One region of the Streptomyces sp. SID5464 genome, then DNA from elsewhere that is predicted to be linked to it. Evidence: riboswitches for the same ligand, from Rfam matches in the RefSeq annotation. Region 1 holds a riboswitch; each other region holds the start of a gene.

Region 1 (7,803 bases):
CCAGGATCCACAGAAGCCGCACAATCAGGACGAGGTCTACTTCGTTGTGAGCGGCCGTGCCGCGATCACCGTCGGACTGGAGACGACGCAGGTGGCGCGCGGGAGCGTGATCTACGTCCCGGCCGGTGTCGCGCACAAGTTCCACCACATCACCGAGGACCTGAGGGTGCTGGTGGTCTTCTCTCCGCCCGAGAGCTGACGAGCCGCCTCAGGGTTCCCTAGGGGATCGGTCAGGGGAGGACAAGGGATGCGAGGCACCCGCAGGGCCCCCTCCCGGACCTAGCATCGAGTGCAGGACATCAGGATCCGAAGAGAGCGACAGGACCCGGCACTCGAACGGGTGGAGAGGTAAGGACGAGGGCGATGCGAGAGATCTTCACGGGACTGCCGTGGTGGGTGAAGTGGATCGCGGTGCCGGTCATCGCCCTGGTCGTGTTCGGCGGGCTGATCGCCAGCGTGGTCGGTTTCGTCATCGGACTGCTCTTCAAGGTGCTGGTCTTCGTGGCCCTGGTGGGCGGACTGATCTACGTCGTACGGAAGTTCACGGCGAGCTCCTCGTCGCGCAGCGACTGGTGAGACCGGTGGGAAACCGGTGGGGGTAGCGGGAAACACCGGGAGCCGCCGGTTCGCTCGGCCGGGGGAAGTTTCCGTTCCGGGCCGTCTGCGTGCGGTGGCAGACGAATAGAGTCCGGAACTCGACGCGGGGACATCCCCGCGAGCGGCGTACACCCCCACCCGTGTCCATCGGCACGGTCTGCCCCCTCGCGCTTCGGGAGTGACCCTTGGCCCCGGCTGACACCGCACCTGTCCACCTGCACACCGTCCCCGCGCAACCGCGTTCGACGCCCTGCTCCGAGCAACCGCCTCCCGCCACGCCGCCCCCTCCGGCGACCCTCATCGGGTCCGTGCAGCGCGCGATGCGCCTGCTGGAGACCGTCGCCGCGCACGAGTACGGCGCCCCCGCCAAGCAACTGGCCCGGGAGACCGGGCTGGCCCTGCCCACGACCTACCACCTGCTGCGCACGCTCGTGCACGAGGGCTATCTGAGCCGGGACAAGGGCCTGTTCTTTCTCGGTGACGCCGCCGAGCGGCTGAGCAGCAGCGGGGCACGGCAGAAACGTCGCAGCACGATCGTCGACGCACTCGCGCACTGGCGGGACGTGCTCGGCGTCCCCGTGTACTACGCGGTGTACCGCGAGGGCGAGATCGAGGTCATGTGCGTCTCCGACACCCCGGGCAATCCCGCGGTCGAGGAGTGGGCCGACTTCCGGGAGACCGGGCACGCGCACGCCATCGGGCAGTGCCTGCTGTCCCAACTGGACGAGGAGGCCCGCCGGGACCACCTCGACCGCTATCCCGTGCAGGCCCTCACGCCGTACACCGTGCGGGACAACCACAGCCTGCTGCGCCGCCTGGAACGGGTGCGGCGGATGGAACCGGTGATCGAGCGTCAGGAGTACGCCCTGGGCGCCGTCTGCGCGGCGATCCCGCTCACCCTCGGCACCACGGCCGCCACGATGGCCATCTCCCTGCCCGCCCACCAGGAGCACCGGCTGCTCCCGGCGGCCCGGCAGTTGCAGAGCGAGGTCGGGAGTCTGCTCGGGTCGCTCGCGCTCTCTATCAGTATGTGAAAACTCACTCCTTGTGATCTGCTGTGTACGTTCAGCAAGATTCCACCAAGTGTCAGAGGTTCGTTCCCGGCCAGTCCACGGCGAATGACGGGGTTAGCGATGCGCGAGTCCGTACAGGCAGAGGTCATGATGAGCTTTCTCGTGTCCGAGGAGCTCTCCTTCCGCATTCCGGTGGAGCTGCGCTATGAGACCAGTGATCCCTATGCCGTCAGGCTGACCTTCCACCTGCCCGGTGATGCCCCGGTGACGTGGGCTTTCGGCCGGGAGTTGCTGATCGACGGGGTCGGCCGGCCGTGCGGGGAGGGCGATGTGCGGGTCACGCCCGTCGACCCGGACTCGCTGGGCGAGGTGCTGATCCGGCTTCAGGTGGGCAGTGACCAGGCGCTGTTCCGGTCGTCGACGGCACCGCTGGTCGCCTTCCTCGATCGCACCGACAAGTTGGTGCCGCTGGGCCAGGAGGGGTCGCTCGCCGACTTCGACGCCCATCTCGACGAGGCCCTGGACCGCATCCTCGCGGAACAAGGCGCCGGCTGAGGCATCCGTCGGGCGGCACGGTGGAGTAACGCTTCACCGGATGCCGCCGAGCTGTGCAGGAACGCTTCTCTGTGCGGCGGGGGCTTCGGAGTTCGAGAGGCGTCAGCGCTTGCGGCGCCGGCCCCTCCCCCCGCGTGCCGGGGCCGCGACCGCCTCCGCGGCCGGCTGCGCTCCCGAGCGGTCCGCCGAGACCACCAGTGCCGCCAGCGCCGTGGTGACCGGCACCGAGGCGACCAGGCCGATCGAACCGACCAGCGTGCGCACGATCTCCTCCGCGACCAGCTCGCTGTTGGCGACCGTCCCGACACCGCTCTGCGCGATGGAGAACAGCAGGAGCAGCGGCAGCGCGGCACCCGCGTACGCGAGGACGAGCGTGTTGACGACCGAGGCGATGTGGTCGCGGCCGATCCGGATCCCCGCGCGGTACAGGCCCCGCCAGCCCATGGACGGGTTGGCCTCGTGCAGCTCCCACACCGCCGACGTCTGTGTGACCGTCACGTCGTCGAGCACGCCGAGCGATCCGATGATGACGCCGGCGAGCAGCAGACCACTCATGTCGATCGTCGGGTAGAGCCCGTGGATCAGACCGGTGTTGTCGTCGGTGTTGCCGGTGAGCGCGGCCCAGTCGATGAACAGCGAGCCGAGAACGCCGATCAGCAGCAGCGAGACGAGGGTGCCGAGCACCGCCACGGAGGTCCGGGCGGACAGGCCGTGACACAGATACAGGGCGATGAGCATGATGGCGCTCGCGCCCACCACCGCCACGAGCAGCGGGTTCGAGCCCTGAAGGATCGCGGGCAGGATGAAGAAGTTCAGCACCAGGAAGCTGATGGCCAGTGCGACCAGGGCCATGACACCCCGCAGTCGCCCGACGACCACGACGGCGAGGGCGAAGATGCCGGCGAGCAGCGCCATGGGCAGGCGGCGGTTGATGTCGGTGACCGAGTACTGGAGGTCCTTCGGCGCGGAGGGCTCGTAGGCGACCACGACCTTCTGGCCCTCGTGCAACTGGCGGGACTGGTCCGGCTGGACGATCTCGGTGAAGGTACGGCCCTTGTCCTTGCCGCTGTCGACCCGGATCGTCGCCCGCTTGCAGGTCCCCTTCTCCTGCTGCACAGCGGAGGAACCCTCGGCGGTGGAGGTGTCGCCGGTCGGCGGGACGCCCGAGGCGCCGGCCTCCTTGCAGCTCACCGCCACGACCTTGGTGACCGAGGCCTGCTGCGTCTGCCGGTCGAAGCCGACGCCGGTGCGCTCGTGCGGCGGGGCCCCGCCCGGCCACAGCACGGCGAGACCGACCAGCACGGCAGCGGCGAACGGGATCAGGACCGCCGCGATGACCTTGCGCAGGTGCATCGAGACCGGCGTGGCAGGGCCGTGGCTGTGACTGTGCCCGTGCCCGCCGCCCGGGGCGGAGCCGGGTCCGTTTCCGTGACCGTGCCCGTCGCCGCCGCCGTGGCCGTTGCGCCCACCGTGCCCATGGCCGCCGCCGGGGCCGTGGCCTTCGCCGTACCCGTCGTCTCCGCCGCGCCCGTGGCCTCCGCCGGGCCTGTCGCCTTGTCCGTGCTCGTGCCCGTACCCGTTGCCTCCGCCGGGTCGGTCGCTTTCCCTGGGGCCGGGGCCGGAATCGTGCCAGCTGCCGGAGCCGGCCCCATACGTACCGGCCGGACCGGCCGCACCGGCACCCTGCCCGCTGCCGGGACCTGGCCTGTGCCCCTGCGTCTGCCCCCGGGCAGGCCCGAACCCGCCCCCGGCGGCGAAATCGTGCTCGCGCCCACGGCCGTTGCCGTTGCCGGCGCCGGACCCGCGGGGCGGTTCGGGCGGTGGGTAAGGAGGACGCTGCGTCGTGGTCACCGACCGATCATCGCAAGAACGAGGGGGGCCCTCTGTTCACCGCGCCAGAATTGCCGCTAGCGTGGAGGCACCTTTTGTACACGCGGGAGCTCGGAGCACCGGGCTGAGAGGGCGCTGACCTCCGTCCCAGCGATGTTTCACATGAAACATCACCGAAGTCGAGTGATGTTTCACACGGAACGTCGGCAGACGGAAGCCGCTGCGTCGACCGCCGAACCTGTTACCGGGTAATGCCGGCGTAGGGAGTAGGTCTCATGACCAACAAGGACGCACGCACGCCTGCCTCCGTTCAGGACGAACAGTCCGAGGAGGCCGGGAAGTCCATCGGCTGGCACAAGGCGTACGTCGAGGGCAGCCGCCCCGACCTGCGGGTGCCGGTCCGACAGGTGCATCTCACCAACGGCCAGTCGGTCACGCTGTACGACACGTCGGGCCCGTACACCGATCCGCTCGTCGACACGGACGTCCGCAGGGGCCTGTCGCCACTGCGCGAGAACTGGATCATCGCCCGTGGCGACACCGAGGAGTACGCCGGCCGGCCCGTCCGACCCGAGGACGACGGCATCAAGCACACCTCGCCACGCGGTGGCCTCCGCAACCTCGACGCCGTCTTCCCCGGTCGGCCGCGCCAACCGCGCCGCAGCAGGGACGGCAAGGCGGTCACGCAGCTCGCGTACGCCCGCCGCGGCGAGATCACGCCCGAGATGGAGTACGTGGCCATTCGGGAGAACGTCTCGCCCGAGGTGGTCCGCGACGAGATCGCGGCCGGCCGGGCGGTGCTGCCGGCCAACGTCAACCACCCGGAGATCGAGCCGATGATCATCGGCAAGCGGTTCCTGGTGAAGGTCAACGCCAACATCGGCAACTCGGCGGTGACGTCCTCCATCGAGGAGGAGGTCGAGAAGATGACCTGGGCGACCCGCTGGGGCGCCGACACGGTCATGGACCTGTCCACCGGCCGCAACATCCACACCACGCGCGAGTGGGTGCTGCGCAACTCCCCCGTGCCCATCGGCACCGTGCCGCTCTACCAGGCCCTGGAGAAGGTCGACGGCAAGGCCGAGGAACTGACCTGGGACATCTACAAGGACACGGTCATCGAACAGGCCGAGCAGGGCGTGGACTACATGACGGTCCACGCGGGCGTGCGCCTGCCGTACGTGCCGCTGACGGCCAACCGCAAGACCGGCATCGTCTCGCGCGGTGGCTCGATCATGGCCGCCTGGTGCCTCGCGCACCACAAGGAGTCGTTCCTGTACGAGAACTTCGAGGAACTCTGCGAGATCCTCGCCGCGTACGACGTCACATACTCTCTCGGAGACGGTCTGCGGCCGGGCTCGATCGCGGACGCCAACGACGAGGCGCAGTTCGCGGAACTCCGGACTCTCGGGGAACTCAACCGGATCGCGAAGCGTTTCAACGTACAGACCATGATCGAAGGCCCGGGCCACGTCCCGATGCACAAGATCAAGGAGAACATCGACCTTCAGCAGGAGATCTGCGATGAAGCTCCGTTCTATACGCTCGGCCCGCTGACCACGGACGTCGCGCCGGCGTACGACCACATCACCTCCGGCATCGGCGCCGCGATGATCGCCTGGTGGGGCACGGCCATGCTGTGTTACGTCACGCCCAAGGAGCACTTGGGCCTGCCGAACCGAGACGACGTCAAGACCGGCGTCATCACCTACAAGATCGCCGCCCACGCAGCGGATCTCGCCAAGGGACACCCGGGCGCCCAGGAGTGGGACGACGCGCTGTCCGACGCCCGTTTCGAGTTCCGGTGGGAGGACCAGTTCAATCTCGCCCTCGACCCGGACACGGCACGGGAGTTCCACGACGAGACCCTGCCGGCGGAGCCCGCCAAGACGGCTCACTTCTGCTCGATGTGCGGTCCCAAGTTCTGCAGCATGAAGATCTCGCAGGACATCCGCCGTGAACACGGCGGCACCAAGGCCGAGATCGAGGACGGCATGGCCCAGAAGTCGAAGGAGTTCGCGGCGAGCGGGAACCGCGTGTACCTGCCCATCGCGGAATGATCCGCCCGCACACAGGCCGAGGGCCGGGGACCGGTGGTCCCTGGTCCCCTGGCCCGCGGGAGAGGCCCGGTCCGGGGCACTGCCCGACGGCTACTCCGGCTGGTGTTCCGGCCCTCCGAAGTCCGGGCTCGTGTAGTCCGGGCTGCTGAAGCTCGGCCGCGAGCCGCGGTCGCCGTCGTCCGGGCTGGTGAAACCCGGGCGGTCGTAGCCGAGATGCGGGATGCGGCTGACCGGCGTGGACGGGGCGGTGTGGTGCAGCGCGGCGGCCGCGTTCGGATCGACGAGGGCCTCCCGGAGGAAGGGCACGATGCCGCGTTCCAGCAGGGCCTCGCGCCAGGCCTCCCTGGCCCGGTCCACCTCCCCCTGTGCTTCGCCGTGCGGGCCGCCTTCGGCCGTCGGCTTGTTGCGCAGGGCGGTGATCAGCAGTCCCACCGCGGCGACGAGGATCGCGACCGCTGTCACGGCGCCGAACACCCAGCCCGTGGTGAGCATGGTCCGGGCGAACGTCTGCTCGGGGTTGAGCATCTGAAGGATGTAGCCGACGAGCAGGAAGATCGCCGCGGCGGTGCCGGCCAGGACGGGAGCGAGGACGGCGACGACGGCGACGGCGCCCGCGCCGGCGGTCTCGGCGACCTCGCCCATGGTGGCGGCGAGGCCCGCCGCACCCGTGTCCGGCTCGGAGGAGCCGGTCGCGCGCACGGCCGGTTGGCTGGACGGCGCCGGCTGCCGCTGTTCCTCGCGGACCTTGACGTAGTGCTGGTATTCGGTCGACGCGGCCGCCGTGATGAGCGCGGTGGCGTTCAGCGCCATGGTGCGCAGTTGCTCGGGGTTGAGCCGCTGTCCGACAGCGGCCAGTTCCGGACGGTGTGGTGCGGAGCGCAGCGCCTCATCGAGGATCCGCTCGTATTCCTGGCGGTCCTCGCTCAGCAGGTGCTGCGGAACGCTGTTCATGTGCATCCCCCGATGCTCCGTAGGGCTTGGGGCTCGGCATGCTGACGAGCCGTCGGGCAGAAACGGAGGGGAGCCTGCTACGGATAAGCCGATGGTAGAGCCGTGAAGGTGGGCGGTGACAGGGGGTTTACCGAAATTGGCCCCTCAGCGGTCCGGTCCTGTGACGGGAAACGCCTGCCCGGTGAACGTTCACGTATCCAGCGGCAGTTGCTGGACCAGCAGCTTTCCGGCCATGGTCACGCCGCCGTCCATGGCGATGGCGAGTCCGTCGGCGTAGACGTGCGGCCCCTCGACCACGGGGTCGTTGCTGTCCTCGTCGTCCTCGGAGCCGACCTCGCCCAGCAGATACGGAATCGGGCTGTGACCGTGAACGATGCGGGTGCCCCCGTACGTATCGAGCAGGGAGCGCACGGCGTCCGCGCCGCCCTCGTCACGGAAGGAGAACCGCTTGGTGAACTTGCGGAACAGGTCCCAGACCTCGTCCGCGTCGTTGCGCGTGAGCGTCTCGCGGACGGTGTCGTTGACCTCTTCGATGGAGCGGCCGTAGTCGAGGTAGGCGGTGGTGTCGGAGTGGACGAGCAGGTGGCCGTCGACTTCCTCGACGGCGTCCAGACGGGCCATCCACTGCAGGTGGTGGTCCTGGAGACGGTCCATGTCGGTCTTCTGGCCGCCGTTGAGCAGCCAGGCCGCCTGGAAAGTGGCGGTGCCCGCACCGGAGTTGACGGGAGTGTCGCCGAACCGCTTGGCGCCGAGCAGCAGCAGCTCGTGGTTGCCCATGAGCGCCTTGCAGTAACCGC
Region 2 (7,803 bases), on a different contig from region 1:
CTTCCGCCGGGACAGCGGGTCCAGCGCGGCTGGCCGGTCACGCACTACGGGCCCGTCCCCAAGTTCCGGCCCGAGCGCTGGGAGTTCAGGGTCTTCGGCGCCACGGCGGACGGCGGCAAGCACTGCTGGACCCACGAGGAGTTCACGGCCCTGCCGTACACCACCGTCGTGGCCGATCTGCACTGCGTCACGAAGTTCAGCATGCTCGGCGCCGAGTGGGGCGGTATCCCCGCGCGCACGATCCTCGACATCGCGCCGCCCGCGGACGACGTCACCCATGTGATGGTGTGGGCCGAGTACGGATTCAGCTCCAACCTCCGGCTGTCCGACTTCGCCTCCGAACACGTCCTGTTCGCCACCCACAAGGACGGCGAACTGCTCACCGCCGAGCACGGCTTCCCGCTGCGCCTGATCGTGCCCCACCTGTACGCCTGGAAGGGCCCCAAGTGGGTGCGCGGCGTGGAGTACATGACCGCCGACCGGCGGGGCTTCTGGGAGGAGCGGGGCTACCACAACATCGGCGATCCATGGCAGGAGCAGCGCTACTCGTACCAGGAGGAGCCCGGGGACGGCCCCGACCTCTGAGGCCCGGGGCTCCGACGCCTCCGGGGTCTGTCTGGGCCTTCAGCAGTCGCGCAGCTTCTTCAGCCGCTCCACGTCCGCCGCGTGCCCCTCCTTGCCGCCCGGCGTCTCGATGATCAGCGGCACGCCCGCGGTCGCGGGGTGCGTCATCAGGGCCCGGAACGGGTCCTCGCCGATGTGGCCCACGCCGATGTTCTCGTGCCGGTCCTTGTGCGCCCCCACCACGTCCTTGGAGTCGTTGGCGTGGATCAGCTTCAGCCGGCCCTCGCCGACCGTGTCCACCAGCAGGTCCAGCGTCTGGTGCATGCCGCTGGGGCCGGTCAGGTCGTGCCCGGCGGCGAAGATGTGGCAGGTGTCCAGGCACACGCCGAGCATCGGATGGGCGTCCAGCGCCTCGAAGTACGGGCCGAAGTCCCACGTCCGCGAGCACAGGGAGGCGCCCTGGCCGGCGGTCGACTCCAGCAGCAGATACGGGTCGTCGTCGTGGGTCAGCTCGTCGAGCAGCGGCAGCAGATGCTCCCGGACCTGCTTCAGCGCCACCGACCGCTCCCGGCCGCCGGTCGCACTGCCGGTGTGCACGACCACGCCCAGCGCCCCGATCTCCCGCCCGCGGCGCAGCGAGTGCCGCAACGACTCCACCGACCGCTCCACGGTCGCCTCGGTGTGCGAGCCGAAGTTGATCAGGTAGGGGGCGTGCACGTACGCCGGGATGGACTCGGCCTCGCACGCGGCGCGGAACGCCTCGTCCTGCTTCGGATTGCCGGCCGGAGTGGCCCAGCCGCGCGGGTTGGCGACGAAGACCTGGACGGTCTCGGCCTTCAGGTCACGGGCGTAGGTCAGGCCGACGGAGTGGAGCCCACCGGCCACCGGGACGTGGCCGCCCACGGGGTTGCGGGGGCGGCCGGACAGCTGATTGTTCACCCGTTCAGGGTGTCATGCGTCCGGCCCTGCCCCGTCCACGGGCTCCCTGCCCGCATCCGTCACCTGATCTTGATGGTGATCGTCGAGCCCTTGGGCGCGGTCTCCCCGCCCTTCACGGACTGGTCCTTCACCGTGTCGCCGAACAGGCCGAGCAGTCCGCGGTCCTCGTCGACCTGGAATCCGGCGCTCTTCAGCTCCCGGGTGGCGTCGTCGACGCTGTCGCCGACCACGTCCGGGACCTCGATCATCTCGGGGCCCTTGGACACCGTCAGCGTGATCGTGTCGCCCTCGGCCGCCCGGCCGCCGGGGTTCGGGCTCTGCTCGGCGACCTGGCCCTTGTCGAACTCGGAGGAGGTGACCCGCTCGGCGGCGACCTTCACCTTGAGACCGGCGCCCGTCAGCTCGGCCCTGGCGTCGGCCAGGTCGTCACCGGTGACGTCGGGGATGTCGATGGGGCTGCCCTTGCTGACGACGAGCGCGACCGCCGTGCCCGCGCGCACCTTGGTGCCGTCCGCCGGCCGTGCGGAGATCACCGAGCCCTTGGGCACGTCCTCGCTGAACTCCCGGGTGACCATGCCCGGCTCCAGCCCGTCCTCCTTCAGCAGGGACCGCGCCTTCTCCAGCCGCTGACCCTCCAGGGCGGGCACCCGTACGTTCTGCGGGCCGTCGGAGATGGTGAGGGACACCGAGTCGTTGCCGCGGATGCGTGTCCCGGCCTTCGGGTCGCTGCTGATGACCGTGCCGCGCTCCACGGTGTCGCTGTAGGCGTGCTCCACCTTGCCGAGTTCCAGCCCGGCGTCCTGCAGCCGGTCCTCGGCCTGCGCCTGGGTCTTCGCCAGCAGCGGGGGGACCTCGGTGAACTGGCCCGAGTTGATGTACCAGATGCCGGCGCCGAGTCCGAGCACCAGCAGGACGGCGGCGACGATCGCCATCGGGCCGCGCCGGGGCCCCGAGCGGCGCCGGGACGGCGGGGGCGGCGGGGACGCGAAGCGGCTCGTGCGGTTCAGCGCGGCCGCGGACCCCTCCTCGTCCTCGTTGACGGGCAGCGGGCGCGGCGTGGCGAGCGCCCGGGGGATCACGCTCGTACGGTCGTCGGCGTTGTCGTGGTCCGCCGCGAGCGCCTGCGGCGGCACGGCGTCCAGCTGCTCCACGGTCAGCCGGCCGCGCCCGTCACGGACCTGCGCGAGCAGCGCCACCGCGTCGTGCGGGCGGATGTCCGGGGTGCGGGCGGTCGCCGAGGCCACCATCTCGTCCAGCTCGTACGCCAGACCGGGCACGGCGGCCGAGGGCGGCGGGACGTCCTCGTGCAGATGCTTGTAGAGGATCACGGCCGGGGAGTCCCCGTCGTGCGGCTTGTCGCCGGTGAGCATCTCGTACAGCATCACGCCGCACGCGTACACGTCGACGCGGGGGTCGGCGGTGCCGTTCTCTATCTGCTCGGGGGCGAGGTACGAGACCGTGCCGAGCACGGTGCCGGTGGTGTTCGTCACCGTGTCGACGGCCCGCACCAGCCCGAAGTCGGCGACCTTGACCCGGCCGTCGTCCCCTATCAGGACGTTCTCGGGCTTCATGTCCCGGTGCACGAACCCGGCGCGGTGCGCGGCGCCCAGCGCGGCCAGCACCGGCTCCAGGATGTCCAGGGCGGCACGCGGCTGCAGTGCCCCGCGCTCGCGCAGCACGTCCCGCAGGGTGCAGCCCGCGACGTACTCCATGGCGAGGTAGACGTAACTGCCGTCGGTGCCCTGGTCGAAGACCTGCACCACGTTCGGGTGGGCCAGCCGGGCCACCGACTTCGCCTCGCGGATGAAGCGCTCGACGAACGAGCCGTCGACCGCGAGCGAGGGGTGCATCACCTTGAGCGCGAGGACCCGGTCGAGCCGGGTGTCCACGGCCCGGTAGACCGTGGCCATCCCGCCGACGGCGATCCGCGCGTCAATGCGATACCGGCCGTCGAGCACCTGCCCGACCAAGGGGTCCTGAAGGGTCGTGTCCACGCAGGCGAGTGTACGAGCCATGACTGACAGCTCCGTCGCCCCGCCTGCTTTCGGAGCGTGACTGAAGCGGACCTGTGACGTGCGTCCCACGCCCGCTGCCTCCGCTCACTGGAAAGCGGGCCGCTCCGGATCCAGCACGGCCACGCCGTCCATCGGAGACGACGCCTCCGCGAAATGCCGCCGAGGGATGCGTCCCGCCCGGTAGGCCAACCGCCCCGCCTCCACGGCATGCCGCATCGCGTCGGCCATCAGCACCGGCTCCTGCGCCCGCGTCACCGCCGAGGCGAGCATCACACCCGCACACCCCAGCTCCATCGCCAGCGCGGCGTCCGACGCCGTACCGGCCCCCGCGTCCAGGATCACCGGCACGCGCGCGTGCTCGACGATCAGCTGGAAGTTGTGCGGATTGCGAATGCCCAGTCCGGAGCCGATCGGCGAGCCGAGCGGCATGATCGCCGCGCAGCCGACGTCCTCCAGCTTCCGCGCCAGCACGGGATCGTCGTTGGTGTACGGCAGCACCGTGAACCCGTCGTCGACCAGCGTCTCGGCCGCCTCCAGCAGCTCGATCGGATCCGGCAGCAGCGTGCGCTCGTCTGCGATGACCTCCAGCTTGACCAGGTCGGTGCCGAGGGCCTCGCGCGCGAGACGGGCCGTGAGGACGGCCTCACCGGCCGTGAAGCAGCCCGCCGTGTTGGGCAGGACGCGGATGCCCAGCTTGTCCAGGACGGACAGCACCGAGCCGTGCACCGAGGCGTTCACCCGGCGCATCGCGACCGTCGTCAGCTCCGTCCCGGACGCGACCAGCGACCGCTCCAGCACGTCGAGGCTGGGCGCCCCGCCCGTGCCCATGATCAGGCGGGACGTGAAGGACGTACCACCGAGGACAAACGGATCGTCGGCCATGGTCAGCCTCCTTGGACGGCGGTGAGGACTTCCACGCGGTCCCCCTCGGCGAGGGGCGTGGACGGCCACTGGGCGCGCGGGACGACGGTTTCGTTGAGGGCGGCGGCCACGCCGGACGGCGCGGCGGTGAGGGACTTCACGACGGAGTCGAGAGCCGTACCGGGCCGGACGTCCCGGGGCTCCCCGTTGACGGAGATGTTCATGCGGGCTGCTCCGTGAGGGCGGTGGCGGTGCTGAAGCGCTTCGGAGTGAAGGGGCGGGCTTCCTCGGGGAGTTCACCCGTCGTCAGGACGTGCGCCATGGCGTCGCCGGTGACCGGCGTGAGCAGGACGCCGTTGCGGTAGTGCCCGGTGGCCAACGAGAGCCCTTCGAGACCGGTCGGGCCGAGCAGCGGCGCGTTGTCGGGGGAGCCGGGGCGCAGTCCGGCCCGGGTCTCGGTGAGGGGCAGCTCGGTGATGCCCGGGACCAGCTCGTGCGCGTCGCGCAGCAGCTCGTACACACCGCCCGCGGTCACGGTGGTGTCCCAGCCCAGCTCCTCGCTGGTCGCCCCGATGACCAGCTCGCCGCTCTCGCGCGGCACCAGGTAGACATGGCTGCCGCGCACGACCGCGCGCACGGTCCGGCTGAGGAACGACCCGTGCCGCTGCGGCATGGTCAGCCGTACGACCTGCCCCTTCACCGGCCGCACGGGGGGCAGCACATCCTCCGGGACGCCCGCGAGCCGCCCGCTGAGACTGCCCCCGGCCAGCACGACCTGTCCGGCGTCCAGCGGGGTGCCGTCGTCCGTGACGGCACCCGTGGCCCGGTCCCGTACGACGGTGAGCCGCTCCGCCCATGCCCGGTGGAAGACCACACCGGTCCGCTCGCACGCGGCGACCAGCGCCCCGGCCAGCCGCCGCGGGTCGATCTGGTGGTCCCCGTCGACCCGCAGCCCGCCGCGCACGCCCGGCGCGAGCATCGGCTCCAGGCGACGGCACTCCCGCCCCGACAGCCACTGCGATTCCAGGCCCGACTGCTGCTGCAAGGCGTGCAGTTCGCGCAGATGGGCCCGGTCGTCGGCGTCCAGGGCCACGGCGAGCGTGCCGCACCGGCGGTAGCCGAGGTCGTGGCCGGTCTGCTCGGTGAGCTCGGCCGCGAAGTCCGGATAGCGCCGGGCGGAGGCGAGGTTCAGACCGAGCAGGGTCTGCTCGCCGTAGTGCAGTTCCGTGACGGCGGCCAGCATCCCGGCCGCCACCTGTGCGGCTCCGCCGCCCGGCTCCGGGTCCACCACGGCCGTGGCGAGTCCGCGCTGCGCGGCCCGCCACGCGGTGACCAGGCCGATGATCCCGCCCCCGACGACGAGGACGTCTGACGTTCGCGTACGCGACATGGGCGTCCAGCCCCTCCCTTCGCCGGCATGACCCGGATCAGGTTCGTACGGTCGGAGGCCGCCAGCCTCCCTCTCAGCCCGGTGCGTCCGGGCTCCCGCGAGTGCCTTACGTTGGCCACCCACCCTAGCCCGATGCCGTACGCCGCAGTAAGGGAGCCACCGCCATGGCCCGATCCCTCGACGGTCTCGTCCTGGCCCCGGTCGCCGACCAGGCACCCGGCCAGGTGGGGACCCGCACCCGGTTCACGTACCACGAGCAGGACGGAGAGGTCTGGGCCGAGTACTCGGGCGGCGACGTCGTACGCGGACATCTCGTGGGTACCCGGGAGGGCGACAGGCTGGACTTCCGGTACGTACAACTCAAGGGGGACGGGACCACCTCCTCCGGGCACTGCGTGTCGACCGTCGTGGAACTGCCCGACGGGCGGGTGCGGCTGGAGGAGAGCTGGGAGTGGGAGTCCCAGGCGGGCAGCGGGACGAGCGTTGTGGAGCAGGTCACTGCGGATGAGCACTGACTGACGAAATGTCAGTTGTCTATGGTGATCAGGTGAGCGAGCAGACGCAGGAACCAGGTTCGTCCGCGCCGGGGCGCGTGGTCGTGGCGGGCGCGGGCATGGCCGGTGTCCAGACCGCGGTCGCCCTGCGCGAGCAGGGCTTCACCGGCACGGTGAGCGTGCTCGGCGCCGAGCCGCACCAGCCCTACGACCGGCCCCCCCTGTCCAAGGCCGTCCTGCTCGGCAAGGCCGAGGGCTCAGCCTTCGACGTCGACTTCGAGGCCCTCGGCATCGAACTGCGGCTCGGCTGCGAGGTGCTGGGCCTGCGCCCAGGCGACCACGAGCTGGACACCGAGGACGGGCCCGTGCCGTACGACGTCCTGGTCGTCGCGACCGGTGCCGAACCGATCCGGCTGCCCGGGGCGGAGGGCGTGCCGGGCGTGCACCTGCTGCGCACCCTGGACGACGCCGAGCGGCTGCGGCCGGTGCTGGCCCGCCGGCACGACATCGTGGTCGTCGGCGCGGGCTGGATCGGCGCGGAGTTCGCCACGGCCGCGCGCGAGGCGGGCTGCGCGGTGACCGTCGTGGAGGCCGCCGACCGGCCCCTCGCCGGGGCGCTGCCCGCCGAGGTCGCCGCGCCGATGGCCCGCTGGTACGCCGACGCGGGTGCCGTGCTGCGGACGCACGCGCGCGTGGAGCGTGTGGAACCCGGAACGGTGGTCCTCGACGACGGCTCGCGGCTGCCCGCGGGCGCGGTCGTCGTCGGCATCGGCGCCCGTCCGGCCACGGCCTGGCTGTCCGGCTCCGGGATCGAGCTGGGCACGCACGGCGAGATCGTGGCCGACCAGCACCTTCGTTCGTCGGTGCCCGACGTGTACGCGGTCGGCGACTGCGCCTCCTTCCCCTCGGGCCGGTACGGCGAGCGCCTGCTGGTGCACCACTGGGACAACGCCCTCCAGGGGCCGCGCACGGTCGCCGTGAACATCGTCGGCCGGGCCTCGGGGGAGACCCCGGCGGTGTACGACCCCGTGCCGTACTTCTGGTCGGAGCAGTTCGGACGGTTCGTGCAGTACGCCGGGCACCACGCGGCCGCCGACACGACCCTTTGGCGGGGCGACCCGGCCGGACCGGCCTGGACGGTCTGCTGGCTGCGCGGCGACCGGCTGGTCGCGCTGCTGGCGGTGGGCCGCCCCCGGGACCTGGCGCAGGGCCGCCGCCTGATCGAGTCGGGCACGCCGATGAATCCGGCGTTGCTGGCGGACCCGGCGAGGCCGTTGAAGGCGGCGACGGCGTAGCTGTCGAGGCGGGCGTGTCCGCCCAGGTGGGCGGGCCCGACTTCCGACTGTCAGTGGGGGATGGCAGGCTGGTTTCCGTGACCGAGATTGACGCAAAGATCGATGCTCTCGTCCCTGCCTGGCTCACCCTCCCCGACATCGCCGAACAGCTCGGCGTCGAGGTGACGCGCGTGCGGCAGCTGGTCAAGGACGGCCAGCTCATCGCCGTACGCCGCGGTGAGAACCGCGCGCTGCACGTCCCCGCG
Region 3 (7,803 bases), on a different contig from region 1:
CCCGCAACGAGCAGCTCCTCAAGGACCGGCTGGAGCACGCGGGGTAGTCGGCTGAGGGCAGGCGAAGGGCAGCGGTCGCAGGTCACCCAAATCGATCTGCGACACTGGTTGAGCCATGCCTAAGCCCGGAGAACTCACTTTCGTCGCCCCGCGCGGAGCCAAGAAGCCGCCGCGGCATCTCGCCGACCTCACTCCTGCCGAGCGCAAGGAGGCCGTTGCCGCTGTCGGGGAGAAGCCGTTTCGTGCCAAGCAGCTCTCGCAGCACTACTTCGCGCGGTACGCGCACGATCCGGAGCAGTGGACGGACATTCCGGCCGGCTCCCGCGGTCGGCTCCAGGAGGCGCTGCTTCCCGATCTGATGTCCGTCGTGCGGCATCTGTCGACCGACCAGGGCACCACGCGCAAGACGCTGTGGCGGCTGTTCGACGGGACGCTCGTCGAGTCCGTGCTGATGCGCTACCCGGACCGGGTGACGATGTGCATCAGCTCGCAGGCCGGGTGCGGGATGAACTGCCCGTTCTGTGCGACCGGGCAGGCGGGGCTCGACCGGAACCTGTCCACCGCCGAGATCGTGCACCAGATCGTGGACGGTATGCGGGCGCTCAGGGACGGCGAGGTGCCGGGCGGCCCGGCGCGGCTCAGCAACATCGTGTTCATGGGCATGGGTGAGCCGCTCGCCAACTACAACCGGGTCCTCGGCGCCATCCGGCGGCTGACCGACCCCGAGCCCGACGGGCTGGGGCTCTCGCAGCGCGGGATCACGGTCTCGACGGTCGGTCTCGTCCCGGCCATCCACCGGTTCGCGGACGAGGGCCTCAAGTGCCGCCTCGCGATCTCGCTGCACGCCCCCGACGACGAGCTGCGCGACACCCTCGTCCCCGTGAACACGCGGTGGAAGGTGCGCGAGGTCCTCGACTCCGGGTTCGAGTACGCGGCGAAGTCCGGGCGCCGACTGTCCATCGAGTACGCGCTGATCCGGGACATCAACGATCAGGCCTGGCGCGGTGACCGGCTCGGTCGCATGCTCAAGGGCAGGCCCGTGCACGTGAACCTGATCCCGCTCAACCCGACGCCCGGCTCCAAGTGGACCGCCTCGCGGCCCGAGGACGAGAAGGCGTTCGTGGAGGCGATCGCGGCCCATGGTGTGCCGGTGACGATCCGGGACACCCGTGGTCAGGAGATCGACGGGGCGTGTGGTCAGCTCGCGGCCACCGAACGGTAGTCTGACCGGCGTAAGCACACCCGCATACTCCGCACCTGCATATCCGACACCTTCATATTCCGACAGGGGAGCGCCACAGCGCTGAGAGTGCGGCACACGGCCGCAGACCCTCCGAACCTGGCCCAGGTCATTCTGGGTAGGGAGATCGGTCTCCACTCGAGCTGTTGCGCCCTGCCCGGGATTCCCAGAGATCCCGGGCAGGGCCGCGTCTTCTCCTGGTCCTCCAGGAGGAATCCAGTGAGCATCACCACAAAGCGGCTGACGGCGGTGGTCGTCGGTCTCGGCATGGCCGGCACACTCGCCGCGTGCGGGTCGTCCGACGGCGGCCAGGGGTCAGGCGACTCCAAGACCGTGACCCTCGTCAGCCACGACTCGTGGGCCGCCTCGAAGGACGTCATCGCGGCCTTCGAGAAGCAGTCCGGCTACAAGGTCAGGGTCCTCAAGGACGGCGACGCCGGGCAGGCCGTGAACAAGGCCATCCTGACCAAGGACAACCCGCAGGGCGACGTCTTCTTCGGCGTCGACAACACGCTGCTGTCCCGCGCCCTCGACAACGGCCTGTTCCAGCCGTACGAGCCGAAGGGCTCGGACCGGATCGCGCCGGAGTACCGGGCGGACCAGGGCAAGCACCGGGTCACTCCGATCGACACGGGTGACATCTGCGTCAACTACGACAAGAAGTACTTCGCCGACCACAAGCTCGACCCGCCGCGCAGCTTCGACGACCTGGTCAAGCCCCAGTACAAGAACCTCCTGGTCACCGAGAACGCGTCGACCTCCTCGCCCGGCCTGGGCTTCCTGCTGGGCACCGCCGCGAAGTACGGCGACGCCGGCTGGGAGGGGTACTGGAAGAAGCTCAAGGCCAACGGCGCGAAGGTCGTCGACGGCTGGGAACAGGCCTACAACGAGGAGTTCTCCGGCTCGGCCGGCGGCAAGAAGGCCAAGGGGGACCGGCCGCTCGTCGTGTCGTACGCCTCCTCGCCGCCCGTCGAGGTCGTCTACGCCGACCCGAAGCCCAGCACCGCACCGACCGGGGTCGCGCAGGGCACCTGCTTCCGGCAGGTCGAGTACGCCGGGCTGCTGAGCAACGCCAAGAACAGCAAGGGCGGCAAGGCGTTCCTCGACTTCCTGATCAGCGAGCGGTTCCAGGAGGACATGCCGCTCAACATGTACGTGTACCCGGTGCGCGAGGGCGCCCAGGTCCCCCCGGAGTTCGTGAAGTACGGGCCGCAGGCCAAGGACCCGGAGACCATGGACCCGGCGAAGATCGCCGACAACCGTGACCAGTGGGTCAAGTCGTGGACCTCACTCGTACTGAGGTAACCGTCCGCAGGGACCGGCGCGGGAGCGCGGCGCGGCTCGGGCTCATCGCCGTGCCCGTCGCGTTCTTCGCCGTCTTCTTCGCCTACCCCGTCGCCGCGATCGTCGCGCGCGGCCTGAAGGTCGACGGGGTCTGGCGGTTCGGGCGGATCGGCGAGGTGCTGGCGCAGTCCGACGTCCGGCACGTGCTGTGGTTCACCACCTGGCAGGCGATCGTCTCGACGGCACTCACCCTGCTGGTCGCGCTGCCCGGCGCGTATGTCTTCGCGCGCTTCGACTTCCGCGGCAAGCAGGTCCTGCGGGCCGTGGTGACCGTGCCGTTCGTGCTGCCGACGGTCGTCGTCGGTACGGCGTTCCTGGCGCTGGTCGGGCGCGGCGGACTGCTCGACGAGCTGTGGGGCGTGCGGCTGGACACCACCGTGTGGGCGATCCTGCTCGCGCACGTCTTCTTCAACTACGCGGTCGTCGTCCGGACCGTCGGCGGGCTCTGGGCGCAGCTCGACCCGCGGCAGGAGGAGGCCGCGCGGATGCTCGGGGCGTCGCCGCTGAGGGCCTGGCGGCAGGTCACGCTGCCGGCGCTCGCGCCCGCCGTGGCCGCCGCCGCGCTCATGGTCTTCCTGTTCACCTTCACCTCCTTCGGTGTCGTCCAGATCCTCGGCGGGCCCACCTTCTCGACCCTGGAGGTGGAGATCTACCGGCAGACGTCGGAGATCTTCGACCTGTCCACGGCCGCCGTGCTGACGCTGATCCAGTTCGTCGCCGTGGGCGCGATCCTCGCCCTGCACGCCTGGACCGTACGGCGGCGGGAGACCGCGCTGCGGCTGGTGGACCCGTCCGTGACCGCGCGCCGGCCGCGTGGCACGGGGCAGTGGGCGCTGCTGGGCGGGGTGCTCGTCACCGTATCCGTGCTGCTCCTGCTGCCGCTCGCCGTGCTGGTGCAGCGATCCCTGGACGCCCCCGGCTTCGGCTACTACCGGGCGCTGACCCGCGAGGACGGGGGAGTGTTCCTCGTCCCGCCGATCGAGGCCATCGGCAACTCGCTGTCGTACGCCGTAGCCGCCACGCTCATCGCCGTGGTGATCGGCGGTCTTGCCGCCGTCGCGCTCACCCGCCGGGACGCCGGGCGGTTCGTGCGCGGCTTCGACGCCCTGCTGATGCTGCCGCTCGGGGTGTCCGCGGTGACCGTCGGGTTCGGGTTCCTGATCGCCCTCGACGCGCCGCCGCTCGATCTGAGGTCCTCGTGGATCCTGGTGCCGCTCGCGCAGGCGCTGGTCGGTGTGCCGTTCGTCGTGCGGACGATGCTGCCCGTACTGCGGGCGGTGGACGTGCGGTTGCGGGAGGCGGCCTCGGTGCTGGGGGCCTCGCCCTGGCGGGTGTGGCGTGAGGTGGATCTGCCGATGGTGCGGCGGGCGCTGCTGATCGCGGCCGGGTTCGCCTTCGCCGTGTCGCTCGGGGAGTTCGGGGCGACGGTGTTCATCGCGCGGCCCGACAACCCGACGCTGCCGGTGGCCGTGGCGCGGCTGCTGGGGCGGCCCGGGGAGCTGAACTACGGCCAGGCGATGGCCCTTTCGACGATTCTGATGGTGGTGTGCGCCGTGGCCCTGCTGGTGCTGGAGAGGCTTCGCACGGACCGGACCGGGGAGTTCTGATGCTGCTGGCTCTGGAAGGTGCGACGGTCCGTTTCGGCGGGCGTGCCGTGCTGGACGCCGTCGACCTTGAGGTCGCCGAGCACGAGATCGTGTGTGTGCTCGGGCCCAGCGGCAGCGGCAAGTCGACGCTGCTGCGGGCGGTGGCGGGGCTCCAGCCGCTCGACTCCGGGCGGGTGGCGCTCGACGGGCGCGACCAGGTGGGCGTGCCCGCGCACCGGCGCGGGGTCGGGCTGATGTTCCAGGACCACCAGCTGTTCCCGCAGCGGGACGTGGGCGGCAACGTCGCCTTCGGACTGCGTATGCACGGGGCGTCGAAGCGGCAACAGGCCGACCGTGTACAGGAGTTGCTGGACCTGGTCGGGCTGCCGGGCGCGTCCCGCCGGGCCGTCGCCGCGCTGTCCGGCGGGGAGCAGCAACGGGTCGCGCTGGCCCGGGCGTTGGCACCGAGCCCCCGGTTGCTGATGCTGGACGAGCCGCTGGGCCAGCTCGACCGGTCGCTCAGGGAGCGGCTCGTCGTCGAACTGAAGGAGCTGTTCGGCCGGTTGGGCACCACCGTGCTCGCCGTGACGCACGACCAGGGGGAGGCCTTCGCGCTGGCCGACCGGGTCGTGGTGATGCGGGACGGCAGGATCGCCCAGTCCGGTACGCCGCTCCAGGTGTGGCAGCGGCCGGCCGACGCGTTCGTCGCCCGCTTCCTCGGCTTCGAGAACGTCGTCGAGGCGACGGTCGGGGCGGAGGCCGCGGACACGCCGTGGGGCAAGGTGCCGGTGCCGGAGGGCGCCCCGCAGGGCACCCGGACCCTGCTCGTGCGGCCCGCGGGCGTGCGCCTGGTGCCGGCCGGCACGGGCCTGCGCTGCACGGTGACCGCGCGCACCTTCAAGGGCACCCATGTCTCCGTCCACCTCCAGCCTGATGGCGCACCGCGCCTGGAGGCGGCGTGCGCGCTGCGGGCGGCGCCGGAGACCGGGGACGAGGTCGGGGTGGAGTTCGACGCGGCCGAAATCGTGGTGCTCGGCTGATCGGCTGCCGCCTAAGGTGCGGGGCATGACGCTACTCACGCACGACCGTTACTGCGACGAAGTCGCCCACCAGGTCGCTCTGTTGAGGTCCGTGGTGACGTCCGGCGCCGATCTGTCCGGCCCGGTGCCGACCTGCCCGGACTGGTCGCTGGAGGACCTGGTCCGGCACCTGGGCGGTGCCCTGCGCTGGGTGGAGTTCATCGTGCGGACCCGGGCCGAGGAGGAGGTGCCCGAGGAACGGGTGCCGGGCCTCGCCGGACCCGGCACCCGGGGCGACGCCGCCGTACTGGACGCCTGGCTGGCGGAGAGCGGCGAGCAGGTCGTCACAGCGCTGCGGGAGGCCGGGCCGGACACGAAGGTGTGGGGCTGGGCGGGGATCCTCGACTCCGGGTTCTGGGCCCGCCGGGCGACGCACGAGATCACCGTGCACCGTGCGGACGCCACGCTCGCCGCCGGCCTGCCCTTCGAGGTCGCGCCCGAGGTGGCCGCCGACGCGATCGACGAGTGGCTCCAGATCGTGGAGTACGTGCAGCGGACGGCACCCCACGACACGGTGGGGGAACTGCGCGGCCCGGGCCGCAGCATCCATCTGCACGCCACCGACACCGGCCCCGGCCTGAACGCCGAGTGGCTCATCGAACTCACCGAGGAGGGTGTCACCTGGCGCCGGGGCCACGAGAAGGCCACGGTCGCCCTGCGCGGACCGCTCACCTCCGTCCTGCTCGCGTTCTACCGCCGGCTGCCGCTGGACTCCCCGGAGCTGGAGGTGCTGGGGGAGCGGGACCTGCTGGAGTTCTGGCTGGAGCGGGCGACGTTCGGCTAGCGCCGGAACAGGCGATGGCCCGCCCCCGCGAGAGGGACGGGCCACCAACGGGCGCTGATGTGCGGGCGTCAGCTGTCGCTGCTCTTCGCCCCACGACGGCGCATGCCGAAGAACACCGCGCCGCCACCGACGACGACCAGGGCCGCCGCGACACCGGCGATGATGCCGGTGTTGGAGTTGGCGCCGGTCTCGGCGAGGTTGGAGTCACCGGCCGCGGGCGCGGGCGCGTTGCCCGCCGGCGTGCTGCTCTCGCTCTCCGACGGCGAAGGAGCCGGGGTGTCCGTCTCCTCGGCCGGCTTCGAGGGGGAGGCCGACGGGGTCGGCGTGGCCGGGGGAGTCGCCGGCGGCTTCTCCTCGTCCTTCTTGCAGGCCGTGGCCGGGGTGACGAGGTTCGGGTCGATGTCCTCGTCGACGTACGGAGCGGCCTGGACGTGGATGCGGTACTCCGCGTTCGGCTTCCAGTTCTCGGCGAAGGTGATGGTGGTGCCCTCGCGCGAGCCCTTGACCACCTGCTCGCCGACCTTCTTCACGTCGGCCCCCTTGTTCTCCAGGTACACGGTGACGGTCGCCGGGACACCGGCGGGGTCCACGTCGGTGACGGTGATGACGCCCTTGTCGCCATCGCACTTCGCCTCGGCCGAGAACTCGTTGATGTTGCAGGCGAGCGCGTTGCCGGCGGCACCGAGCGCGAGCGCGGCCGAGGCGGAGACGACACCGAGGATCCGCACGGAACGTGCGACGGTACGGCGCGAAGCCGTACGGCGTGATACGGACAGAACTGCCACGTTTGTCCTTTACAGGATGCGCAAATGCGGGGGGTGGAGGCAGTGTTGACTGAGCATCAGCACTACCGGGAGGCTCCCAGGTCTATAAGCGCCGCATAAGTAGTGTCAACGCATATGCAGGTTGCAAGCACTTGCTTTGCCAGCTTATTAACCGCCGAGACGTTTCAACGCCTCCGGCGCCTCCTCGATCCGCTCCACGAGCGCGATCCGCGCCTCCATCGAACGGCCCCTGGCCAGCGACTGGAGCAGTGACCACGTCGGCAGCCGCTCCGTCCAGTGCGCGCGGTTCACGAGCACCATCGGCGTCGGCTCGCCGCGCGACTCGTAGTAGTTGGGCGTCGCGTTGTCGAAGATCTCCTGTACGGTGCCTGCGGCGCCCGGCAGGAACACCACGCCCGCGTTCGACCGGGCCAGCAGGCCGTCCTCACGGGTGGCGTTGGCGAAGTACTTGGCGATGTGCGACGCGAAGGCGTTGGGCGGCTCGTGGCCGTAGAACCAGGTCGGGATGCCCACGGAACGCCCGCCCTGCGGCCAGCGGGTGCGTATCTCGAAGGCGGCCGTCGCCCACTGCGTGATCGACGGCGTGAAGTGCGGTGCCTTGGCGAGCAGTTCGAGCGACTCGGTGAGCATCTCGTCGCCGAACGGGGCGGCGTAGGCGCCCAGGTTGGCGGCCTCCATCGCGCCCGGGCCGCCACCCGTGGCGACCGTGAGACCGGCACGGGCCAGCTCCCGGCCGAGCCGAGCCGCCCCCGCGTACTCCTCCGTGCCACGGGCCATCGCGTGCCCGCCCATCACGCCCACGACCCGGGCGCCGGACAGGAGTTCGTCGAGCGCGTCCGAGACGGAGTCGTCGTGGATCGCGCGCAGCATGGAGGCGTAGATGTCCCGGTCCGCCTTCGTGCGCTGGAACCAGGCGTAGGCCTGGGCGTCGGGCGTGGCCTCGTAGCCGTCCGGCAGCGACGCGAAGAGCTCGTCCGGTGCGTAC

What was found. Region 1 has a riboswitch for thiamine pyrophosphate ahead of thiC (phosphomethylpyrimidine synthase ThiC). Riboswitches for the same ligand answer to the same signal wherever they lie in the genome.
Region 2: it holds a riboswitch for thiamine pyrophosphate, as region 1 does, so the genes downstream of both, thiO (glycine oxidase ThiO) here and thiC (phosphomethylpyrimidine synthase ThiC) in region 1, are expected to answer to the same signal.
Region 3: it holds a riboswitch for thiamine pyrophosphate, as region 1 does, so the genes downstream of both, GTY47_RS30775 (thiamine ABC transporter substrate-binding protein) here and thiC (phosphomethylpyrimidine synthase ThiC) in region 1, are expected to answer to the same signal.

What each region holds. Positions count from the first base shown of each region.
Region 1 covers NZ_WWIQ01000022.1:544,236-552,038, forward strand. The annotation lists gene GTY47_RS18040 (cupin domain-containing protein) at 1-199, shown strand, start outside; gene GTY47_RS18045 (DUF5326 family protein) at 364-576, shown strand; gene GTY47_RS18050 (IclR family transcriptional regulator C-terminal domain-containing protein) at 906-1,631, shown strand; gene GTY47_RS18055 (SsgA family sporulation/cell division regulator) at 1,731-2,165, shown strand; gene GTY47_RS18060 (YibE/F family protein) at 2,268-4,016, opposite strand; TPP riboswitch at 4,089-4,278, shown strand; gene thiC (phosphomethylpyrimidine synthase ThiC) at 4,271-6,055, shown strand; gene GTY47_RS18070 (membrane protein) at 6,146-7,012, opposite strand; gene GTY47_RS18075 (metallophosphoesterase) at 7,196-7,803, opposite strand, start outside.
Region 2 covers NZ_WWIQ01000001.1:26,856-34,658, forward strand. The annotation lists gene GTY47_RS00135 (sulfite oxidase-like oxidoreductase) at 1-585, shown strand, start outside; gene GTY47_RS00140 (deoxyribonuclease IV) at 625-1,503, opposite strand; gene pknB (Stk1 family PASTA domain-containing Ser/Thr kinase) at 1,563-3,497, opposite strand; gene GTY47_RS00150 (thiazole synthase) at 3,603-4,400, opposite strand; gene thiS (sulfur carrier protein ThiS) at 4,403-4,603, opposite strand; gene thiO (glycine oxidase ThiO) at 4,600-5,769, opposite strand; TPP riboswitch at 5,767-5,878, opposite strand; gene GTY47_RS00165 (hypothetical protein) at 5,934-6,284, shown strand; gene GTY47_RS00170 (FAD-dependent oxidoreductase) at 6,317-7,558, shown strand; gene GTY47_RS00175 (Rv2175c family DNA-binding protein) at 7,636-7,803, shown strand, end outside.
Region 3 covers NZ_WWIQ01000061.1:56,643-64,445, reverse strand. The annotation lists gene GTY47_RS30785 (SRPBCC family protein) at 1-47, shown strand, start outside; gene rlmN (23S rRNA (adenine(2503)-C(2))-methyltransferase RlmN) at 116-1,222, shown strand; TPP riboswitch at 1,277-1,383, shown strand; gene GTY47_RS30775 (thiamine ABC transporter substrate-binding protein) at 1,508-2,545, shown strand; gene GTY47_RS30770 (iron ABC transporter permease) at 2,521-4,191, shown strand; gene GTY47_RS30765 (ABC transporter ATP-binding protein) at 4,191-5,210, shown strand; gene GTY47_RS30760 (maleylpyruvate isomerase family mycothiol-dependent enzyme) at 5,236-6,033, shown strand; gene GTY47_RS30755 (LAETG motif-containing sortase-dependent surface protein) at 6,102-6,761, opposite strand; gene GTY47_RS30750 (LOG family protein) at 6,966-7,803, opposite strand, start outside.